One region of the Xanthomonas sp. NCPPB 3218 genome, then DNA from elsewhere that is predicted to be linked to it. Evidence: predicted binding sites of a transcription regulator. Region 1 holds the regulator's gene; each other region holds the start of a gene.

The links. Region 1 encodes FliA, which starts transcription of late flagellar genes. Its sites were predicted from a motif close to TAAAGTTTNNCNNNCNNNGGCCGATAA; they were not measured.
Region 2: a site for FliA is predicted at 1,773-1,799, ahead of AC1PLS_RS03380 (GGDEF domain-containing protein). Genes of this name have one in related genera too.
Region 3: a site for FliA is predicted at 1,560-1,586, ahead of AC1PLS_RS14105 (STAS domain-containing protein). Genes of this name have one in related genera too.
Region 4: a site for FliA is predicted at 2,583-2,609, ahead of AC1PLS_RS15730 (methyl-accepting chemotaxis protein). Genes of this name have one in related genera too.

Annotation. Positions count from the first base shown of each region.
Region 1 is NZ_CM161516.1:2,273,156-2,277,340, reverse strand. Features, by position in the region: gene flhF (flagellar biosynthesis GTPase FlhF) at 1-705, shown strand, start outside; gene AC1PLS_RS10000 (MinD/ParA family protein) at 692-1,576, shown strand; gene AC1PLS_RS09995 (RNA polymerase sigma factor FliA) at 1,573-2,340, shown strand; gene cheY (chemotaxis response regulator CheY) at 2,376-2,768, shown strand; gene AC1PLS_RS09985 (protein phosphatase CheZ) at 2,768-3,394, shown strand; gene AC1PLS_RS09980 (chemotaxis protein CheA) at 3,397-4,185, shown strand, end outside.
Region 2 is NZ_CM161516.1:775,863-780,047, forward strand. Features, by position in the region: gene AC1PLS_RS03375 (SulP family inorganic anion transporter) at 202-1,689, shown strand; gene AC1PLS_RS03380 (GGDEF domain-containing protein) at 1,918-2,898, shown strand; gene AC1PLS_RS03385 (M28 family metallopeptidase) at 3,045-4,185, shown strand, end outside.
Region 3 is NZ_CM161516.1:3,401,335-3,405,519, forward strand. Features, by position in the region: gene mfd (transcription-repair coupling factor) at 1-1,195, shown strand, start outside; gene AC1PLS_RS14105 (STAS domain-containing protein) at 1,701-2,030, shown strand; gene AC1PLS_RS14110 (chemotaxis protein CheA) at 2,047-4,053, shown strand; gene AC1PLS_RS14115 (methyl-accepting chemotaxis protein) at 4,122-4,185, shown strand, end outside.
Region 4 is NZ_CM161516.1:3,787,568-3,791,752, reverse strand. Features, by position in the region: gene AC1PLS_RS15740 (DUF4166 domain-containing protein) at 1-49, shown strand, start outside; gene AC1PLS_RS15735 (thiol-disulfide oxidoreductase DCC family protein) at 120-545, shown strand; gene AC1PLS_RS15730 (methyl-accepting chemotaxis protein) at 648-2,516, opposite strand; gene AC1PLS_RS15725 (glucose/quinate/shikimate family membrane-bound PQQ-dependent dehydrogenase) at 3,061-4,185, opposite strand, start outside.

The DNA.
Region 1 (4,185 bases):
CGCGGCCGCGGGCTGATGCTGGGCCTGCTGTCCAAGCGCCTGCCGGTGGCCCCGGTCGACCCGCTGGAACGCGGCGGCGTGATCGCCCTGGTCGGCCCGACCGGCGCCGGCAAGACCACCACCATCGCCAAGCTCGCCCAGCGCTTCGCCGCCCAGCACGCCCCGCGCGACGTGGCCCTGGTCACCACCGACACCCAGCGCGTCGGCGGCCGCGAGCAGCTGCACAGCTACGGCCGTCAGCTCGGCATCGCCGTGCACGAGGCCGACAGCGCCGAAAGCCTGCTGGAACTGCTCGAGCGCCTGCGCGACTACAAGCTGGTGCTGATCGACACCGCCGGCATGGGCCAGCGCGACCGCGCCCTGGCCGCCCAGCTGAACTGGCTGCGCGCCGCGCACCAGGTCACCTCGCTGCTGGTGCTGCCTGCCAACGCGCACTTTTCCGACCTCGACGAGGTCGTGCGCCGCTTCGCCCACGCCAAGCCCCAGGGCGTGGTGCTGACCAAACTTGACGAGACCGGCCGCTTCGGTAGTGCGCTGTCGGTCGTCGTCGATCACCAAATGCCCATCACCTGGGTGACTGACGGACAGCGGGTCCCCGACGACCTGCACCGCGCCAATGCCGCCAGTCTCGTTCTTCGCCTTGAAGATTTGCGGCGCGCTGCCGATAAGCCCTGTACTCCGGAGCACAACCATGCAGTCGCGTGAATACGCCAAGCTGACCAACGCCTTCCCCCTGTCGGCGACCCGTCCCGAGCCCCTGGGCCCGGTGCGCACCATTGCCGTGACCGGTGGCAAGGGCGGCGTGGGTAAAACCAACATCTCCGCCAACCTGGCCGTGGCGCTGGCCGACATGGGCAAGCGCACCCTGCTGCTGGACGCCGACCTGGGCCTGGCCAACCTGGACGTGGTGCTGGGCCTGTCGCCCAAGTACACCCTGGCCGACCTGATCGCCGGCCGCTGCACGCTGGATGAAGTGATCATCGAAGGCCCCGGCGGCGTGCTGGTGGTCCCGGCCGCCTCCGGCCGCCGCCACATGGCCGAACTGGCCCCGGCCCAGCACATCGGCCTGGTCAACGTGTTCTCCGAGCTGGAACGCGACCTGGACGTGATGGTCATCGACACCGCTGCCGGCATCACCGACAGCGTGCTGACCTTCTGCCAAGCCGCCCAGGACACCGTGGTGGTGGTCTGCGACGAGCCGGCCTCGATCACCGACGCCTACGCGCTGATCAAGGTGCTCTCGCGCGAACGCGGCGTGGACCGCCTGCAGATCATCGCCAACATGGTGCGCGACCCCAACGAGGGCCGCCTGCTGTACGACAAGCTGTCGCGGGTCTGCGAAAAATTCCTCGGCGACGTGTCGCTGAACTACCTCGGCCACGTGCCGCAGGACGACTGGTTGCGCCTGTCGGTGCAGCGCCAGCAGCCGGTCATCAAGGCCTACCCCGCCAGTCCGTCGGCGCAGGCCATTGCAGAAATCGCTCGCCGTACCTCGCGCTGGCAGGCCCCCACCGTGCCGCGCGGCAATGTCGAGTTCTTCGTCGAACGCATCATCCAACGGGGAGTGGCCGCATGAGCACCGCTACCGCAACCACGGCCAGCGCGCAGTACCGCGCCGTGCAGCGCAACAACGCCAACGACATCGTCACCCAGCACGCCGACCTGGTGCGCCGTATCGCCCACCATCTGGCCGCGCGCCTGCCGGCGAGCGTGGAAGTGGACGATCTGATCCAGGCCGGCATGATCGGCCTGATCGAAGCCTCGCGCAGTTACGACTCCGAACAGGGCGCCTCGTTCGAAACCTATGCCTCGATCCGCATCCGCGGCTCGATGATCGACGAGATCCGGCGGGGCGACTGGGTGCCGCGCTCGGCGCACCGCCGCGCACGCGACGCTGCCGCCGCCGTGCGCAAGATCGAACAGCACACCGGCCGCGCCGCCGCCGCCACCGAAGTGGCCGCCGCGATGGAGATGCCGCTGCCCGACTACCTGCGTCTGATGGAAGATGCCGCCCGCGGTCAGGTGCTGAGCCTGGAGTCGCGGATCGAGGATCACGGCGAGCTGGACACCACCGCCAAGGGCGGCCCCAATCCGCAGCAGATGATGGAGCGTGGCGAATTCGGCCGCGAGCTGGGCAAGGCCATCGGCCAGTTGCCCGAGCGCGAGCAGCTGGTGCTGTCGCTGTACTACGAACAGGAATTGAACCTGAAAGAAATCGGCGCCGTGCTCGGTGTCAGCGAATCGCGCGTCTGCCAGATCCATGGCCAGGCGGTGGTGCGTCTGCGCGGCCGCCTCAAGGTCTTCGAACTGGCCGATGCCGGTGTCGAAATTGACGAATGATTTTTTCGCGCATTTTTTAGTGTTAGGAGCTTGATGTGAACAAGAACATGCGGATTTTGATCGTGGACGACTTCTCGACGATGCGACGTATCGTCAAGAATCTGTTGGGCGATCTGGGCTTCACCAATACCGCAGAGGCCGAAGACGGCAACAGCGCATTGGCGGCGTTGCGGGCCGGCCCGTTCGATTTCGTGGTCACCGACTGGAACATGCCCGGCATGACCGGCATCGACCTGCTGCGCAACATCCGCGCCGACGCCAAGCTCAAGCACCTGCCGGTGATGATGGTGACCGCCGAAGCCAAGCGCGAGCAGATCATCGAAGCGGCCCAGTGCGGCGTGAACGGCTACATCATCAAGCCGTTCACCGCACAGACGCTGGAAGAGAAGCTGGGCAAGGTGTTCGAACGTCTGGCGGCGACCGCCTGATGAACGCCACCGTGGAAGCCGATGCCGAACGTGCCGCCCTGATCGAACGCCTGCAGCACGCGCTCGATGCACTGGAAAGCGGTGACCAGGTCGCCTGGCGGCGCGAGGTGGACCACCTCGCCGCGCTGCGCACGCGCCCGATGATGCAGAGCCTGAGCCGGCTCGCGCGCGAACTCGGGCAGGCGCTGGGCGAGCTGCCCACCGTGCCCGAGGAAGCCGGCGAACTGGACGATGCCTGCTCGCGCCTGGACCACGTGGTGGAAATGACCGAGAAGGCCAGCCATCGCACGCTGGACCTGGTCGAGGAATGCCGCGAGCTGGCCAATCAGCTGCGCGACGGTGGCCTGAACCAGGACCAGGGCGCGCTGATGGACAAGATGCGCCATAACCTGACCGAGCTGTCGCTGGCGCAGAGCTACCAGGACCTGAGCGGCCAGATCATCCGTCGCGTGGCCGGGATCGTGCGGCGCGTGCACGAGGGCTTCGGTGCACTCGGCCTGCCGCCGAAGAATCCCGAGCCGAAGAAAGACGACGGCGGTCTTGCCGGTCCTGCAGTCAAGGGCCTGGACCGTCACGCGGTGTCGCAGGACGACGCCGACGACCTGCTGTCCGGATTGGGGCTGTAACCATGAGTGCTGTTCCAGACGATATTGCTGCCGATTTCATTGTCGAGGCCCAGGAAATCCTGGATCGCCTCGGCGAACAGCTGGTGTCGCTGGAACAGGCACCGGACGAAGCCGACCAGCTCAACGCGGTGTTCCGCGGCTTCCACACGCTCAAGGGCGGCGCCGGCTTCCTGGCGATCAAGCCGATGGTGGAGCTCTGCCACGCCGCCGAGGAAACCCTGGGCATGGCGCGCTCCGGCCAGGCGGTGTTGCAGGCGCATCACTTCGATGCCGCGCAACAGTCGCTGGATTATTTGCAGGCCATGCTGGATGCGATGGGCTCGGGCGAAACCGTGCCGCATGCACCGGCCTCGCTGATTGCGCAGTTCGATGCCAAGAGCGGCCCGCCGGCGGTCAAGGCCGCGCCCAAGGCCGCTGCCGCTGCACCCGCACACGATGACGCACACGGCGCTGCTGCGCCGGGCGCCAAGGCCGCGCCCAAGGCGGCGGCCAAGGCGGCCGACGCCGAGCAGACCGTGCGCGTGGACACCAAGCGCCTGGACGCCATCGTCAACCTGATCGGCGAACTGGTGCTGTCGCGCAATCGCCTCAAGACCCTGCGTACCCGCCTGCGCGACGAAGAACTCGACCGCGCGGTCAGCACGCTGGACATCGCCACCGCGCGCCTGCAGACCGCGGTGATGCGCACCCGCATGCAACCGGTCAGCAAGGTGTTCGCGCGCTTTCCCAAGGTGGCCCGCGATGTCGCGCGCACGCTGTCCAAGGAAGTGGAACTGGAACTGATCGGCGCC
Region 2 (4,185 bases), 1.5 Mb from region 1:
CTAGCGAACCCGGCTCGACACCCGAACCCGGTGAGGGGGGCATCTTGGTCCGCGGCCGCATCGTTTGGCGTGATCCGGACCACAGAAAGGCGCATTGCCGCACCGGTCACACGCAGGCTGCGGGCCGGGTCGCTTTCGCGCACACTATCGCCGCTGTCGCCTGTCCGCAGGCTGTCCTTTCTGTCCCCGGAGTGTCTTCCAATGTCCTTTCTGCGTGCCGAACTGGCGCAATGGCGCGCCTCGCCTGCGCGCGAACTGATGGCCGGTGCGGTCGCTACCTTTGCGCTGATTCCCGAAGTGATCGCCTTTGCGTTCGTGGCCGGCGTCGACCCGCAAGTGGGGCTGTTCGCGTCGTTCGTGATCGGGATTGTCATCGCGTTCTTCGGCGGCCGCCCAGCGATGATTTCCGCTGCGGCCGGGTCGGTGGCCCTGGTGGCCGCACCGCTGGTGGCCGCACACGGCCTGCCCTATTTGCTGGCGGCCGGGCTGCTGGCCGGTGCGGTGCAGATCCTGTTCGGTCTGCTGCGGCTGGGCGTGCTGATGCGCTTTGTCAGCAGTTCGGTGCGTACCGGCTTCGTCAATGCGCTGGCGGTGCTGATCTTCGCCGCGCAGCTGCCGCATCTGCAGCACGCCAACCTGGCCACCTGGGGCATGTTGGCGTTGGGCCTGCTCATCATCTACGGCCTGCCGCGGCTGCCGCTGCCGGGCGTGTCGGCGATTCCTTCGCCGCTGCTGTGCATCCTGGTGCTGACGGTGCTGGGATCAGCGTTGCACCTGCCACTGGAGACGGTGGCCGATCTGGGCAAGCTGCCCAACGCGCTGCCGGTCCTGCAATGGCCGGCGGTGCCGCTGACGCTGGAGACCTTGCGCATCATCGCCCTGCCGGCGCTGGCCATCGCGATGGTGGGGCTGCTCGAATCGCTGATGACCGCACGCGTGGTCGACGAACTCACCGACACCCCGAGCAACAAGAACCGCGAGTGCACCGGGCTGGGTCTGGCCAACACCGCTGCCAGCCTGTTCGGCGGCATCGCCGGCTGCGGCATGATCGGGCAGACCGTGGGCAACGTGAAATACGGCGGGCGCGGCCGTCTCTCCACCCTGTTCGCCGGGGTGTTCCTGCTGATCCTGATGGTGCTGCTCAAGCCGTGGGTCTCGCAGGTACCGGTGATCGCGCTGGTGGCGATCATGGTGATGGTCTCGGCCGAGACTTTCGACTGGCGTTCGCTGCGCACCGTGGTCACCCATCCGCGCACCTCCAGCGTGGTGATGCTGGCCACCGTGGCGGTGACCCTGGTCACCCGCAATCTGGCCGCCGGGGTGGCGGTGGGCGTGGTATTGAGCGGGGTGTTCTTCACCTTCAAGGTGGCCGGGCTGCTGCAGATCACGCACAGCGACGGCGACGACGGCGTGCGTACCTACCACGTGCGCGGGCAGGTGTTCTTCGCCTCGGCCGACGTGTTCATCGACGCCTTCGACGCGCGCCAGGTGCCCGGCCGCGCAGTGGTGATCGACGTCGGCCGCGCGCATTTCTGGGACATCACCGCGGTGGCGGCGCTGGACAAGGTGGTGCAGCGGCTGCGTCATCATGGGCTGGACGTCCAGGTCAAAGGGCTGAATGCCGGCAGCCGGCGCCTGATGCAGGCGCACGCGCTGGGCGACGATGCGCTGGAGTCCGCACTGCCGTAAGCGCGCTGGTGCGCCGGCCGGTCGTGCGCCTGCACATCCGTGTACGCCGGCTGGCCGTGCGCTGCGCCGGCCGGCGGGCGGACTCAAGTTCGCGCGTTCAGCGCCGATGAACCGGCATCGAGACTGCCGGTAACCCGTCGTGATGCCAGTGCGTTCCAGCCCGAGAGGTGTGCCCGCGTGCCGTGACCGGCGCTGCGGGCCTGCGTCTGCACGCGGGATGGTGCGGCAATGACCACGGCACCGTTGCTGGAACGCATGGTGGACCTGACCGCCATCCGCGATGCCGATCTGCTCGACCTGAGTCTGCTGCGCACCATGCGCGAGGTTTGCGCGTCCGAGGAACTGTCGTTGCTGCGCATCGCGCCGGATGGCCGCACCATGGCCGAAACGCGGCTGCGCGAGGATGGCCGGCTGTCGCTGACGGTAGCCGACATCCACGACGCGCAGATGCGCGCGCAACTGGCCGACCTGCACGGGCCGGGCGATGTGGTGCAGTTGCAGCAGGACGGCCGCGCGCTGCTGGTGTACCCGATGATGGAAGCACGCGGCATTCGCACCTGCCTGCGCGTGGGCGGCGCGCGCGCGCCCGGCGCTGCCGAGCAGGTGATGCTGCAGGGCTTTGCGCGCTTCTTCCAGAATTACCGCAGCCTGCTCGACGATGCCCAGCGCGATGCGTTGACCGGCCTGCGTAACCGCAAGACCTTCGACGATGTGATCCTGCGCCTGTTCGCCGGTGGTGCGGATGCGGCGGCCAGCGAAGGCGTGTGGCTGGGGATCGTCGACATCGATCACTTCAAGCGCGTCAACGACAGCTTCGGCCACCTGTATGGCGACGAGGTGCTGTTGCTGGTTGCGCAATTGATGCAGCGCTGCTTCCGTCAGGACGATCTGCTGTTCCGCTTCGGTGGCGAGGAGTTCGTGATCGTGTTGCGCGGCGTGGACCGCGACATCGCGGTGAGCCTGTTCGAGCGCTTCCGTGTAGCGGTGGCCGAGCAGGTGTTTCCGCAGGTCGGCAAGGTCACGCTCAGTACCGGCATCGTCGAGCTCACCGACGGACAGTTGATCAGCCAGCTGCTCGACGAGGCCGACAAGGCGCTGTACTGGGCAAAGCAGCACGGCCGCAATCGCACCGAGGTCTACGCCGAACTGGTGGCGAGCGGAAAGATGCAGCAGGTCGCCCAGCAGGTCGGCAGCGTCGACCTGTTCTGAGCGGCAGTGGCGCTGGCGCGACGGCGGGCATCGCCTGTCGTCGTGCATAGCCGATCGAACGCCGCAGTGGCTACACTCCAGGGCTGTTCGGACACTACCTGGGTGCTGCAGTGAAGCGAGTTGTTACCAAACGCGTTGCAATGGGAATGCTGGCGATGGCGGTCTCGACCGCACTGATGGCGGCGACGCCGAGCTTCGATGGCGCGCGCATCTCGCGCGACGTCAAGGAGCTGGCCTCCGATGCTTATGAAGGCCGCGGCCCGGCCACCGCCGGCGAAGAAAAGACCATTGCCTACCTGAGCAAGCAGTTCGCCGACGCCGGCCTGCAGCCGGGCGGCGACCTGACCGACGGCAAGCGCGGCTGGACCCAGGCGGTGCCGCTGCGCCGCGCCGATATCGTCGGCACGCCGACCATCGCCCTGCAGCACGCCGGCAAGCCGCAGGCGCTGACCCAGGGCAAGCAGATCGCCATCCGCGCCGCACTGGATGGCTCGTCCAAGGTCGACATCGCCAACGCACCGCTGGTGTTCGTCGGCTACGGCGTCAAGGCGCCGGAGCGTGACTGGGACGACTTCAAGGGCGTGGACCTGAAGGGCAAGATCGCGGTGGTGCTGATCAACGATCCGGATTTCGAAACCGGCAAGGGCGCCTTCGACGGTGCCGGCATGACCTACTACGGCCGCTGGACCTACAAGTACGAAGAAGGCGCCCGCCAGGGCGCGCTCGGCGTGCTGGTGGTGCACGAAACCGCGCCCGCCTCCTATGGCTGGGACACCGTGGCCAGCTCCAACACCAACACCATGTTCGACGTGGTGCGCGACAACCCGCGCGCCGCGCATCCCACCCTGGAAGGCTGGATCCAGCGCGATCTGGCCGCCGACCTGTTCAAGCAGGCCGGGCTGGATTTCGACACCTTGAAGAAGCAGGCGCAGACGCGCGGCTTCAAGCCGGTGGAACTCAAGGGCCAGGGACTGAGCGCCAGCTACCAGGTCAAATCCGACGTGATCACCTCGCACAACGTGGTTGCACGGCTGCCAGGCAGCACGCATCCGGATGAAACGCTGATCTACAGCGCGCATTGGGACCACATCGGCGTCGGCAAGCCGGACGCACGCGGTGACACCATCTTCAACGGCGCGCTGGACAATGCCAGCGGCACCGCCGCACTGCTGGAGCTGGCGCGCGGCTTTGCCGCCGGCCCCAAGCCGCAGCGCTCGGTGGTGTTCCTGGCGGTCACCGCCGAAGAAAAGGGCCTGCTGGGCTCGGAGTTCTACGCCTCCAAGCCGC
Region 3 (4,185 bases), 1.1 Mb from region 1:
GCATCTGCTCACGCTCACCGCGACCCCCATCCCGCGCACGCTCAATATGGCCATGGCCGGGCTGCGCGACCTGTCGATCATCGCCACCCCGCCGCCGAACCGGCTGGCGGTGCAGACCTTCATCACCGCCTGGGACAACGCGCTGCTGCGCGAGGCCTTCCAGCGCGAGCTCAGTCGCGGCGGGCAGCTGTACTTCCTGCACAACGATGTGGAAAGCATCGTGCGCATGCAGCGCGAGCTGTCCGAACTGGTGCCGGAGGCGCGCATCGGTATCGCGCATGGGCAGATGCCCGAGCGCGAGCTGGAGCGGGTGATGCTCGACTTCCAGAAGCAGCGCTTCAATGTGCTGCTGTCGACCACGATCATCGAATCGGGCATCGACATCCCCAATGCCAACACCATCATCATCAACCGCGCCGACCGCTTCGGCCTGGCGCAGTTGCACCAGCTGCGCGGCCGCGTCGGCCGCTCGCATCACCGCGCCTATGCGTACCTGGTGGTGCCGGATCGTCGCTCGATGACCTCCGATGCGGAAAAGCGCCTGGAGGCGATCGCCTCCATGGACGAGCTCGGCGCCGGCTTCACCCTGGCCACCCACGATCTGGAGATCCGCGGTGCCGGCGAGTTGCTGGGCGAAGACCAGAGCGGGCAGATGGCCGAGGTCGGTTTCAGCCTGTACACCGAGCTGCTGGAACGCGCGGTGCGCAGCATCCGCCAGGGCAAGCTGCCGGACCTGGATGCCGGCGAGGAGGTCCGCGGCGCCGAGGTCGAGCTGCATGTGGCCGCGCTGATTCCCGAGGATTACCTGCCCGACGTGCATACGCGCCTGACGCTGTACAAGCGCATCTCCAGCGCACGCGATGCCGATGCGCTGCGCGAATTGCAGGTGGAGATGATCGACCGCTTCGGCCTGCTGCCGGACCCGGTCAAGCACCTGTTCGCGATTGCCGAGCTCAAGCTGCAGGCCAATGCGCTGGGTGTGCGCAAGCTGGACCTGGGCGAGAACGGTGGCCGGCTGGTCTTCGAGGCAAAACCGGCGATCGACCCGGTCGCGGTGATCCAGATGATCCAGAAGCAGCCCAAGATCTACACCATGGACGGCCCGGACAAACTGCGCATCAAGCTGCCGCTACCGGAGGGCGCGGACCGTTTCAACGCCGCACGCGGCCTGCTGACGATGCTCGCACCCAGGTAGAAACGCGCGCCGGGCGGTTGCGCCTGCTTTACGCAGCGTGCTGGACCGTGCAGGACGCAAGGACGCGTCGAGCGCGTCGCAGGCGGGGGCCGCTGCGAATCCAAGCCGATGCGGCATTTTCACTAACGCCCAACGCCGCAGACGATGCCGGCCCGGTCCCATGTTGCCTGTTTCATGCGTGTTCCCCGCTGCGGTCACGCACATGCACCCGACGCAGCGAGTGAAGAAGTCGGCTGAAAGGTAGCGCGGTGTCCTGCACGACTGTCCGGGACACCGGCTTCCTGAGTCTGCTTGCGACAAAGCTGAGCAGTTAATACGCGGGAAGTGATGGATTTCGCAAATCCGTCACCGCGGTGAATTTGGCCTAAATATTCCTGCCGCGCGCCGATACCTGCATGGACCGACGTGATCGCCGTGTGCAGAGCTGCCCATGCGACCCCGCGCCGGAGCGACCTTTTCCGCGTCAGGCACGCATCCGTGCGCCACCGCATCGCTTGAGGCATCCATGAACACGCCACTGTCCGATCTACCCGCGCCGCTGACGCTCGCCCTGGAAGGCGAGATGACCATCCGTCGCGCTGCCGAACTCAAGCCGCTGCTGCAGCCGGCCTTGCTGCATCCGGGCGGGTTGCACCTGGACCTGGGCGCGGTCAGCGAGATCGACACCACCGGCCTGCAGTTGCTGCTGGCGACCAAGCAGGCGATCCAGGCCGACGGCCGGCCGTTTTCGCTGACCGATTCCAGCCGCGCGGTGGTCGATGTGATCGAACTGCTCGGCCTGCTCGAAGCCTTGTACCCGCATGCGGTTGCGGGTATCGGCGAACGCATTCACTAAGGGACCGGCAACGCGTATGGATATGAACCAGCTGATGCAGACCTTCCTGGCCGAGAGCCGGGACCTGCTCGAAGACATGGAACGTCACCTGCTCGAAGCCGAGCGTGGCGAGTCCTCGCCGGATGCGGTCAACGCGATCTTCCGTGCGGCGCACACCATCAAGGGCTCGGGCGGCCTGTTCGATCTGCCGCAGCTGGTCGGCTTCACCCATGTCGTGGAAAGCGTGCTGGACCTGGTGCGCGACGACGCGCTGACGCTGAGCTCGGAACTGATCGCGCTGCTGCTGGTGTGCTGCGACCATATTCATGCCCTGGTGGAAACCGCCGCCGACCCCGCTCACGCCGATGCCGACGCACTGGCGGCAGAGGCCGACCCCCTGCTGGCACAACTGCAGACCTACCTGCAGGCCAGCGCATGCGGTGTCACCGCCTCCGCCATCCAGCACAGCACCCCGGAAAAACAGAGCGGTTACTGGCGCATCACGCTGAAACTGTTCGCCGACGCGCTGCGCTACGGCAACTCGCCGCTCAAGCTGATCCGCAACCTGCGCGGGCTGGGCTCGGTCGAGTCGATCAGCACCGACGTCAGCCAGCTGCCGAGCTTCGAAGCGCTCGATCCGGAAGCCAATTACCTGGGCTTCCAGATCCTGCTGCGCAGCGATGCCGACCGTGCCGCGATCGAGGACGTGTTCGAGTTCGTGCGCGAAGACTGCGACCTGGAGATCCTTTCGGTGCCGGCACCGATGGACGCCAGCGCCGTGCCTGCCAGCGAGCCGGTCGTGGCTGCCGCGCCGGTCGTCGGCGCGCTGGCTGCCGTGCCGGCCGCAACGCCGGCACGCGCGCCGCAGGACACCGGCGCACGCAACCCCGACGCGCGCTCGATCCGCGTCGACGCCGACAAGCTCGATCGCATGATCGATCTGGTCGGCGAACTCATCATCGCGGTGGCCGGCACCAATGCCAACGCACAGCGCACCGGCGACGCGCAGTTGCTGGAATCGGCCTCGATCCTGGCCGGCCTGGTGGAAGAGGTGCGTGAAAGCGCTCTGCAACTGCGTATGGTCAAGATCGGCGGCACCTTCAGCCGCTTCCAGCGCGTGGTGCACGATGTGGCGCGCGAACTCGGTAAGGACATCGCGCTGGTGGTGGCCGGCGAGGACACCGAGCTGGACAAGTCGGTGGTGGAAAAGATCGGCGACCCGCTCACCCATCTGGTGCGCAACGCCATGGACCACGGCATCGAGCCGGCGGACGTGCGCGTGGCGCGCGGCAAGCCCGCACGCGGCACCGTTGGCCTCAATGCGTATCACGACTCCGGCAGCATCGTCATCCAGATCACCGACGACGGCGGCGGCCTGAACCGCGACCGCATCCTGGCCAAGGCGCTGGAACGCGGTCTGATCGAGCCGGGCCGCCAGCTCAGCGACCGCGAGGTGTTCGCGATGATCTTCGAGCCGGGGTTCTCCACCGCCGAAAAGGTCACCAACCTGTCCGGGCGCGGCGTCGGCATGGACGTGGTCAAGCGCAACATCACCGCGCTGCGCGGCACCGTGGAAATCGACAGCAGCGCCGGCGTGGGCACCACCATCTCGGTGCGACTGCCGCTGACGCTGGCCATCATCAACGGCTTCCAGGTCGGCGTCGGCAAGTCGGTGTTCGTGGTGCCGCTGGACGTGGTGGAGGAATGCGTGGAGTTCACCCCCGACTACGCCAGCGACTACATCGACCTGCGTGGCAGCGTGCTGCCGTATGTGCGCCTGCGCGAACTGTTCGCGCTTGGCGGCAGGACCCCGGCGCGCGAAAGCATCGTGGTGATCCGCCAGGGCGCCCAGCGCTTCGGCCTGGTCGTGGACACCTTGCTGGGCGAATGGCAGACCGTGATCAAGCCGTTGTCCAAGGTTTTCGCGCAGGTCAAGGGCATCAGTGGCTCGAGCATCCTGGGCAGCGGCGATGTCGCGCTGATTCTCGATGTGCCCAGCCTGCTGCAGCAATTGCATCCAAATCAGGACGCCCTGGCGGCCTGAGTCACCACACCAGCACTCCCCACATCACCGCGTCATTCGTTGTTCCCTGAGCCCAGGAAGCTGCCGCCATGTCACACCGTCTCCCGATCGCCACGCAGTTGTGGTTCACCGCCGCCCTCGCCCTCGCCTTGC
Region 4 (4,185 bases), 1.5 Mb from region 1:
GCTGGTCGGCCAGTTCATTCGCTACGAGGGCTGGCTTGAACCGCGTTGATCCACCGCTCGTTGACGTGTCTCAGCTGGAGACATCTCAGTTGGAGACCCCTCACTCGAAGCCGTCGCGCGTGGAGCCGCCCGGCCGTCAGCCAGGTGCTGTGCCCGCGACCATCGTGTTCGATGGCGTGTGCCTGCTGTGCAATGGCTGGGTCAGGTTCCTGCTGCGTCACGATCGACGCGGGCATTATCGCTTTGCCGCAATGCAGGGCCAGGCCGGACGTGCGCTGTTGCAGCAGCATGGGCTGGATCCGGACGACCCGTTGTCGTTTCTGCTGGTGGATGACCGCGGTGCATGGACCGACAGCGACGCGATCGTGCGGGTGCTGGCCGGGTTGGGCGGCTTCTGGCGGCTGGCCACGGTGTTGCGCGTGGTACCGCGTCGCGTGCGCGACATCGGCTATCGCCTGATCGCACGCCATCGCTACCGCTGGTTCGGTCGCAGCGAGCATTGCATGCTGCCGACACCGGAGCAGCGCGAGCGGTTTCTCGACTAGCGCCCCAGCTAGACGTAGGAGCGCACCTGGGCGCGATGGGGCGTTACCGGGAAAGCTTCGTCGCGCCCAGGTGCGCTCCTACGGTGATTCCGTGACGGCGGCTTACGCGGCTGCGTTTTTGAAGCTTGCGGGCGCTGCTTTCGGGTTGCCGCTGTGCGCAGGCTGCAGGCGGAAGATCGACACCGCATCGGCCAGTTCCACGGCCTGTTCTTCCAGGCTGCGCGCGGCGGCGGTGGCTTCTTCCACCAGCGCGGCGTTGCGTTGGGTGACTTCGTCCAGTTGCGCGACGGTACGGTTGACCTGTTCGATGCCGCTGGATTGCTCGGCGCTGGCGGCGGTGATCTCGCTCATGATGTCGGTGACGTGTTTGACCGAGCCGACGATCTCGCGCATGGTCGCGCCGGCGCGGTGCACCAGGCCCGAGCCCAGTTCGACCTTGTCGGTGGAGTCGGCGATCAGCGTCTTGATCTCCTTGGCCGCATCGGCCGAGCGTCGCGCCAGCGCGCGCACTTCCGAGGCGACCACCGCAAAGCCGCGGCCCTGTTCGCCGGCGCGTGCGGCTTCCACCGCGGCGTTGAGCGCCAGGATATTGGTCTGGAAGGCGATGCCGTCGATGACGCCGATGATCTCGCCGATCTTGCGCGAGGCAGTGCTGATCTGGCCCATGGTGGACACCACATCGTCCATCACCTGGCCGCCGTTCTGCGCGACTTCGCCGGTGCCCACCACCAGCCGGTTGGCCTGCAGCGCGCTGTCGGCGTTCTGCTTCACGGTGGAGGTGAGTTCTTCCATGGAGCTGGCGGTTTCTTCCAGATTGGCGGCCTGTTGCTCGGTGCGCTCGGACAGGTCGGCGTTACCGGCGGCGATTTCCACCGCCGCGCGGCGGATCGTGTCCGATGCGATCTGGATGTCGCCGATGATCTCGGTCAGCCGGGTCACGGTCTGGTTGGTGTCGTCGCGCAGGCGCGCGAAGATGCCGTGCGCATCGCCCTCCACGCGCTGGGTGAGGTCGCCTTCGGCCAGTGCACCGATCACCCGCGCCAAGGCGGCCAGGTGGGTTTCCACCGAGTCGTAGATGCGGTTGATGCCCTGCGCCAGCGACAGCAGCACGCCATCCATGCCGTCGATTTGCATGCGCCGGCTGAAATCGCCGGCCGCGGCGGCATCGATGATCTGGATCAGCGCCTGCTCGGCGTTGACCTGCGCGGTGACGTCCATCCACTGCGCGATGGTGCCGAGCTTGGTGCCGTCGGCGGCGATGATCGGGCTGTAGACGAAGTCGATCTGGCGGCCGAAGAACGGCGCGCGCACCGCCTTGGAGGCGGTCAGCGCACGCATGCGGTCGATCGCGGCCTGGCTGTCGGGATAGATGTCGCCGATGCTGCCGCCGACGAAGCCTTCGGCATGGAAGCTGGGGCGGAAGCTCTGCACATCCGGCTCGATCAGCTTGAGCATCGCCAGCAGTTTGCGGTTGGCGAACAGCACCTGGCCGTCGTCGTCGGCGATGCGGATCATGGTGTCCAGATCGTCCAGCGCCTTGATCACGAACTGGCCGTGGCGCAGCCCCTGTTCCATCACATCGAGACGGATGGCCAGCTTGTCCTGGGTCGCCTGCAGGGCGTGCAGCAATGGCGCGAGTTCGCCGGAGGCGGTGCGCAGATCCAGGCGCTGAAAGCGCCCTTCACCGATGGCGGTCACCGTGCCGATCGCCTGTTGCAGTTGCGCCACACCGCGCCGGCGTGCCCACCACCACAGCCCGGCACTTGCCGCGCCCAGTACCAGCAGCGCCGGCAGCAAGCGGCCCAAGCCGGTCCAGACGCCGCCGGGCAGCAGCGTGGCGGCGTAGAGCGTCAGCAAGCCCAGCAGCCCGATCTGTGCAGCGGCAGGCAGCCATGCGGCCGTGCTGGCACGCGCAAGGTTCCGGCCGGAAGGCGGGCGGGAGACGGCGGTGGCATCGGGTGAGGGCGACATAGGCTGAGTCCAACTGAGTGATTCGGAGTGGGGAGCGGCGTCCTGCGCTGCATGGGCTGCTATGGGGTATCGGCGGCCGAGCCCGAATCATGACGGCGTGAAATCACCGTTCGTCGGAATCTGCCGACCAGACCCCCAAAAACACCGATGTAGTTGATTTGGAAGCGGTTTCAGTACCGCCCGATGTGCTGTAAAAATGCGACTTTCAGCCAAACGCCGGTCTTGCAATTGTAAATCCCACGTGAAATATCAGCTGGCTCCGTAAACACTTCGTAGACCGCGACGCCACGCAGTCCGATCGCATGCACGCAATCAAGACTGACCAGTGGCGCCATCGGTGCAACGCAACGAACATGCATCGAAGCGCGGGGAATCGGGAGTGGGGATTGGCGAATCGGGCGCGCCATCAATCCAGCCCAGCGGTGAAAGACGACAGAAAAGCGCTTTTCCCATTCCCGAATCCCGATTCCCGATTCCCAAAAAAAAACCGGCCATCTCACGATGACCGGTCTATCGATACCCAACTAGCTGACGCTACACCGGCTTACTTCGCCGGCTTGGCGCCCGCGTCGTCGGGCAGCGCCCAGGCGATCACGCTGTCGCCCGACTTGGTTTCCATGCGGTCGTGCCCACCCACGGCGGCCACGATGTACTGCTTGCCGTCGATGGTGTAGCTCAGCGGAGCGGCCTGCGGGCCGGCCGGCACGCGGGTCTCCCAGACCTGCTTGCCGGTGCGGGTGTCGAAGCCGCGCATGAAGTCGTCCAGGGTCGCGCCGATGAAGGTCACGCCGCCGGCGGTGGCCAACGAGCCGCTGTTGTTGGGCGTGCCGATCTCGAACTTGGTCTTGGACGGGATGCCCATCGGACCCTGGTCGTAACCGGTGCCCAGCGGACGCCGCCAGATCACCTGCTGGGTGCGCAGGTCCACGCCGGAGATGTAGCCCCACGGCGGTGCCACGCACGGCGTGTTGAGCGGCGACATCCACGGCTCCTTGCGGGCGCCGTAGGCCAGGCCCTTCTGCGCCATGTAGCCCGGCGTCTTGCTCTTGCCGTCGAACACCGACACCACGCCCAGCTCATTCATCTTTTCGCGGGTGTAGACCTGCAGGGTGTAGGGCAGGCGATTGCTGTTCATCACCATGATGCCGCGCTGCAGATCGACCGAGACGCCGCCCCAGTTGATGCCGCCGTGGTTGCCGGTGAAGGCCAGCGAGCCCTGCAGGGTCGGCGGGGTGAACATGCCTTCGTAGCGCAGCTGCTTGAACTGGATGCGGCAGGCCAGCTGGTCGAACGGGGTCATGCCCCAGGCGTCGGATTCGACGATGGTTTCGTACTCGCGGCTCGGTGCGCCCACGGTATTGGGCATGCCCGGCGAGATCGGCTGGGTGGCCGCGGTCCAGTCGCCATGATCGGTGCCCTGCGGCACAGCGATCTGCTTGACCGGCATGAGCGGGGCACCGGTGGCGCGGTCCAGCACGAACACCTGACCGGACTTGGTGGCCTGGATCACCGCAGGGCGGGTAGCGCCGCCGGCGACCGGCCAGTCGACCAGGTTCGGCTGCGGGCCGATGTCGTAATCCCACAGGTCGTGGTTGACGGTGCGGAAGTGCCAACGCTCCTTGCCGGTGGCCGCATCCACGGCAACCAGCGAGGCGGTGTATTCCTCATC